DNA from 2 places in the Parasedimentitalea nitratireducens genome. Region 2 is predicted to be linked to the other one. Evidence: riboswitches for the same ligand, from Rfam matches in the RefSeq annotation. Region 2 holds a riboswitch; the other holds the start of a gene.
What was found. A riboswitch is a leader RNA that binds a small molecule or an ion and turns the genes downstream of it on or off. The one in region 2 is predicted to bind cobalamin.

Region 1 (3,191 bases), on a different contig from region 2:
CCGGCACCACCGGTAAGCCCAAGGGTGTGATGATGACTTGTGGCAATGTCGCATCGATGACTTATGGGTATTTCACCGATGTGGATGAAGTCTTTGCCGAGGATGCCATCCTCTATGCCGCGCCTATGTCGCATGGCGCAGGGATCTATAACTTCATGCATGTGATCCGTGGCGCGCGCCATGTGGTCCCTGAAAGTGGTGGGTTTGAACCAGATGAGATCCTGTCATTGGGCAAATCCATTGGCCGCATCTCAATGTTTGCCGCGCCAACCATGGTGCGCCGCCTGGTGGACCACGCCAAAGCGACAGGGCAAATCGGTGAAGGGTTGCGCACTATCAGCTACGCTGGTGGCCCGATGTATGAGGCCGATATCCTTGACGCGGTCGAAACAATGGGCGCGCGATTTGTGCAGATCTATGGTCAAGGCGAATGTCCGATGGGCATCACGGCCCTTACCCGCCATGATGTGGCCGACCGATCCCATCCTCGGTGGCGCGAACGGCTTAACTCCGTAGGCACGGCCCAAAGCGCGGTTCTGGTGCGCATTTTTGATGAAACCGGTCTAGAACTTCCGCCTGGTGAAACTGGCGAGATTGTGGTGCGCGGCGCCACCGTGATGAAGGGCTACTGGCAAAATCCAAAAGCTACGCTGAACACTATCCGTGATAGTTGGTTGTGGACGGGCGACATGGGATCAAAAGACGCAGATGGCTATATCACCCTGCAAGACCGCTCCAAAGATATGATCATCTCAGGTGGGTCAAACATCTATCCCCGCGAGGTGGAGGAGGTGCTGCTCTCGCACCCCGATGTAGCCGAAGTTGCGGTGGTTGGTCGCCCACACGCCGATTGGGGCGAAGAGGTTGTGGCCTTTGTGGTTGGCACGGCCGCTTCCTCCGCGCTCGACCAATTGTGCCTTGACCAGATCGCGCGGTTCAAACGACCCAAAGAGTATATCTATGTGCCGCAATTGCCGAAAAACAATTACGGCAAAGTACTCAAAGTAGACCTTCGTGCTCGTCTACAAGAAGGGACCACCACATGACAAACCTGACAGGGCACACAGCATTGGTCCCCGGTTCCCTTCGAGGGACCGGCTTCGCCATAGCGCTTGCAGGCGCCGGGTCGCGTGTGACGGTTCATTGTTTGGGATCCACCTAGGCCTTCCTGTTTAAATCCAGTTCCGTCCAGAGCCAAGGCTTGACGTTGCTCGCAGCTGTTTGGAACCGTGCCGCTTTTGCCATCCATATCCCAAGGTCGGTGCCAAAATCAGCAAGCCGCTAATTCGGCTGTTTGTTACAGATCAACATGACAACAAACTGTAGCACGGTTACTGCGCCCAGAATGGTTTGGGCGAGAGATATCATTACCGCGATTTGTCTGACGTCAGCACCTATGGGGCCAGATAGCGACATTTAAAAAAGGAGTGTTTCTGGCTCATCGTAACTACCGCGGAGTGGATGATGAGAAAGACAGCAGTACCAATAGAGTGTCCCCGCCCAAAGTAGAGTGTCCCCGCCCAAAGTGTACGCTTAAGAAGTTACCGCATGCAGAGCGGTAGGTTCCAAAAAACTGTCTTTGAGTGGGGAATGAAACCACCGAAATCCCGATTGACATCCAGCTTACCTTCATGCCACAACTTGCCGCGATGGTTCCCGGGCGTACAGCGCATTCCGGGATGAAAAGGGAATATGGTGAGGTGTAGCCAACAGGCGCCAAATCCGTAACTGCCCCCGCAACTGTAAGCGGTGTGCGTCCTCCGTAAGCCACTGGGCCAAAGGTCTGGGAAGGTGGGGAACGCCAACAGCCGCGAGTCAGGAGACCTGCCATCTTGAACGTTAACTCAACCCGGGCGGGGTGTCCCGGATAGGAGGCCAAGATGGCTTTTACGGCATTTGAATGCCCTACATTTAGGTTGACCTGTGCGTACCCCGCGACTTCGCGGAGGGCGATATGCACCGGACTACCACACATAGAATTACCGTCTGCACATCCTGCAAACATACTGGAGAGATCTGTCGTCCCGGCTATGCGTTGATTGACCGGCTGCGTGCCGCAATCGAAGCTGCCGGGGATAGTATTGCCGAAGATTTTGAGATTGCAGGGACAGCCTGTATGGCAGGATGCAGTCGGCCTTGTACCGTGGCGTATCACGCCACACGCAAAGCGTCTTATCTGTTTGGCGACATTGAGCCGGATGAAGATATCGGTGATCTCGTTGAATTTGCCCGTCAATACGCCGTGTTACATGACGGTTGGTGTAGTTCCGTAGACCGACCCGGAAAACTGCGCAAGACGACTCTGGCGCGGATACCCGCAGCTTTAATGGCGATCGAAGCGACGGACCAGGCAGTCTCATGAGCGCAACATCGTTAACACTAGAAGCCGTCACATGGGCGCCGCGTAAACGCGCACCACTGCTGCTAAACGAAATCTCCGTTGCCCTAGAGGCAGGAGAGGTGCTGGGAATTGTAGGCCCTAATGGAGCAGGCAAAACCACGCTTCTGCGGCTTATCTATGGGTTTAATCGGCCGATGAGTGGCAGAATCCTGATTGGTGAGCAGCCGATATCAACTATGCCGCCCCGCGCCCTGGCGCGCAAAGTGGCTGCTGTTTTGCAGGAACAACCGACTGATTTGACACTCTCTGTGCGTGAAATCGTTGCCTTGGGACGTATCCCCCACCGTATGGGGTTCTCTACGTCCGGCCCACGCGATGCAGAGCTGGTCGACGCTGCAATTGATCGTATGGAACTGCATGACTTGGCAGACCGCAGCCTATCAACCCTGTCTGGCGGCGAACGTCAGCGTGTCATGGTTGCCCGGGCACTGGCGCAGGATCCTCAGATATTGGTGCTGGATGAACCCACTAACCATTTGGATATCCGGCATCAACTGGAAGTTTTGCAACTGATCCGCGATCTCGACCTGACGATCGTGACATCCTTGCATGATCTGAACCTGGCGTCTGAGGTCTGTGACCGTGTCCTGGTCCTGAAAAATGGCACTCAGCAAAGCTTTGGCACGCCACAAGAAGCACTGACCGAACAGTTAGTATCTCAGACCTTTGCGGTATTTGCCCAACGAGATGAACTGACCCTGAGCCGCAAGACACACCTAACCTTTCAACTTCCCAACTAAAATCTTGAGGACATTATGAAATACACAACTCTGGCCCTAGGGCTGAGCCT
Region 2 (3,191 bases):
GGTGCCACCATCACCGCGCGCGAGCTAGACTGGGCGATTGAGCGGGAATGGGTCCGTACAGGCGAGGACTACCTGTGGCGGCGCACCAAGCTGGGCCTTCGGCTGAGCGAGGAAGAGCGTGCTGCGGTGGATGGATATATCACGCAACAACTGGCCAAGTTAGCCGCATAATCCCAGCGCGCGGAACAAGGCCGCAGGCCGCCGCGCAATCGCCTGCCCGTCCCGGCGGGTCGGCGATTTGGTTCAGGCATGCGCTTTAATGTGATCTCGTACGGATTTTGCAGAGATAAACTGCCCAAACCAGTGTTGGATCGCCCACCCACGGGCAGGCGATCACTCGTCTACGCTCTAAAACTCAACACCCTTCTGCGCCTTGATCCCGGCGCGGAACGGGTGCTTGATCTGCCCCATTTCAGTCACCAGATCGGCAATCTCGATCAGCTCTTCCTTGGCGTTACGCCCAGTCAGAACCACATGGGTCATCGGTGGCTTTTCGGTCTCCAAAAACTCCACCACCTCGGCCAGATCCAGATATTCATAGCGCAGCGCGATGTTGATCTCGTCCAACAACACCATGGTGTTACGCTCGTCCCGGATCATCTCCTTGGCCTTTTCCCAGCCAGCCTTGGCCGCCGCAATATCGCGCGCTTTGTCCTGCGTCTCCCAGGTAAAGCCTTCGCCCATGGCGTAAAACTGACACAGATCCGAGAAATTCTCTTCTATCAGGGTGCGCTCGCCGGTCTGCCAGCCCCCCTTGATGAACTGCACCACGGCCGATGGCATTTTGTGGGCGATACAGCGCATGATCATGCCAAAGCCCGAGCTGGATTTGCCCTTGCCCGGCCCGGTGTGAATGATGATCAATCCCTTCTCACCATCCTTGGTCGCCATCATCCGATCACGCGCCGCCTTTTTCTTGGCCATCTTGGCCGCATGGCGGGCCTCATCATCGACGGGCGCTTCTTTTTTGGGGGTGTCACTCACGGCGAGTCTCCTGCTGATTCCAGCTATGACTTGACAAGGACCGGGGGGATGACGCAAGGGGGTTTTGTTGGTTCCTGTTTTTGACAGGCGAAGAGGGAATGTGATGCGCCCAATTGCGCAAGCACAGCCGCCCCCGCGACCGTGACCGGAGAGGTCTCTGATGCCACTGGCCTAGGCCGGGAAGGCAAGAGAACCGCAAAAAGGCCCAACGCCTTTTGACTCCGCAAGCCGGGAGACCTGCCAACATGATGATCAACGGGCGAACGGGGTGTTTCGCAACCGGTTGAGGGTTCCTCACGTTACGGGTCCCCCTTCTGGCCTTACCCTTTTTGTCACCACAAGGAGATGGCCCCCTATGGGTGATGTAACACTAACTGTCTGTACAACCTGCCGCCGCGCAGATGTTGACCCCGACGCCACGCGCCCAGGGTCCATCCTGCTCGAAGCGCTCAAAGAAACCGGCGTCCCCGAAGGCGTGAACATTCGCGGCGTCGAATGCCTGTCCGCCTGCAAGCGTGGCTGTTCCATGGTGCTCAGCGGCGGCGACAAGCGCTGGACTTATGTCTACGGCGACCTGGACCCTAACGAACATGTCGACGACATCATCGCAGGCGCTGCCGCCTATGCCGCAACCGAGGACGGTCTGGTCCCATGGCGCGAGCGCCCCGTCGTTTTCCGCAAACAATCCATCGCCCGCATTCCGCCGGTCGACACCGCTTCTCAGGAGTAATTACATGAGCGATCTCAACAAGATCCCCGTCACAGTCGTCACCGGATTTCTGGGCGCGGGCAAAACCACACTGATCCGCCACCTGATGCAGAACCCACAGGGCAAGCGTCTGGGCGTACTGGTCAACGAATTTGGCACCGCCGGTGTGGATGGTGACATCCTGAAATCCTGCGCCGATGAAAATTGCCCGGAAAACAACATCGTCGAGCTGGCCAACGGCTGCATCTGCTGCACCGTGGCCGATGATTTCATCCCGACGATCGAGGCGCTGATGGCCCTGCCCCAGCCGCCCGAGCATATCCTAATCGAAACCTCAGGTCTGGCGCTGCCCAAGCCGCTGCTCAAAGCCTTTGAATGGCCCGCGATCCGCTCCCGCATCACTGTTGACGGTGTGATTGCCCTCGCCGATGCCGAGGCTGTGGCCAAAGGCCAGTTCGCCCCTGATCTGGACGCCGTCGCCGCCCAGCGCGAGGCCGACGAAAGCCTTGACCACGAAACGCCTTTGTCAGAGGTTTTCGAAGATCAGATTTCCTGTGCTGACATCATCCTGCTGTCCAAGGCTGATCTGGCGGGGGCAGACGGAGTTGCGACCGCCCGCGCCGTGATCGAAAAAGAAAGCCCTCGCAAGCTGCCAATCCTGCCGATGACCGAAGGCGTGATTGATCCCCGCGTTGTGCTGGGCCTCAATGCGGCGGCCGAGGACGATCTGGACGCGCGCCCCAGCCACCACGATGGCCACCACGATCACGAGCATGACGATTTTGAGAGCATTGTGGTCGAAATGGGAGAAGTTGCCGATCCGCAGGCATTGCAAGATGCGATCATCAAATTGGCCCAAGAGCGCAATATCCTGCGCGTCAAAGGCTATGTGGCGGTCGAAGGAAAACCAATGCGGATGCTGGTACAGGCCGTAGGCGAACGCCTACGCGCGCAATATGACAAGCCCTGGGGCAGCGACACTCGCCGCACCCAGCTTGTGGTGATTGCCGAGCACGACAACATCGACTCCGCCGCCATCCACGCCGCACTGGGAGCCTAAACTCCGGCCCGGCACCGCCGGGCCGCGCCTGACCTTCCCGTCAAACCGCAGGTTTGCCTGCGGCAAAACGGGAAGGCACTACGCACCTCTCCAAGGTCAGGCACCCCCCTTTGTGGCCCTCGTCACTGTTCGTTAATAATGGAAACAACTTAATCTCATGCACGTCGTCTTCCGCGAAAGCCACGGTCTCGAAGAAAGTGAGACCCCACAGGATCTGGGCCAGACCCCGGCTGATCTGGTGGTGCTGTCCTTTTCCGACAGCGACCTTGGCGCCTTTGCGGCAGGCTGGCACCGGGCTGATGGTTCTTTACCCTCGCTGCGTCTGGCCAATCTGGTTGCCCTGAAACACCCGCTGTCGGTCGATGTCTACGCCGAGCAAACACTCGAGGGCGTCAAAGGCATCCTCGTCCGTCTGATCGGTGGCGAGAGCTACTGGTC

Region 1: another riboswitch for cobalamin. It lies ahead of AC2T28_RS13625 (DUF1636 family protein); the one in region 2 lies ahead of AC2T28_RS13035 (DUF1636 family protein).

The regions. Positions count from the first base shown of each region.
Region 1 covers NZ_JBYAXC010000004.1:10,927-14,117, forward strand. The annotation lists gene AC2T28_RS13615 (class I adenylate-forming enzyme family protein) at 1-1,046, shown strand, start outside; partial or broken gene AC2T28_RS13620 (DUF4389 domain-containing protein) at 1,159-1,377, opposite strand; cobalamin riboswitch at 1,634-1,846, shown strand; gene AC2T28_RS13625 (DUF1636 family protein) at 1,955-2,362, shown strand; gene AC2T28_RS13630 (ABC transporter ATP-binding protein) at 2,359-3,141, shown strand; gene AC2T28_RS13635 (ABC transporter substrate-binding protein) at 3,157-3,191, shown strand, end outside.
Region 2 covers NZ_JBYAXC010000003.1:482,921-486,111, forward strand. The annotation lists gene glpD (glycerol-3-phosphate dehydrogenase) at 1-171, shown strand, start outside; gene cobO (cob(I)yrinic acid a,c-diamide adenosyltransferase) at 349-984, opposite strand; cobalamin riboswitch at 1,036-1,243, shown strand; gene AC2T28_RS13035 (DUF1636 family protein) at 1,340-1,714, shown strand; gene cobW (cobalamin biosynthesis protein CobW) at 1,719-2,753, shown strand; gene cobN (cobaltochelatase subunit CobN) at 2,911-3,191, shown strand, end outside.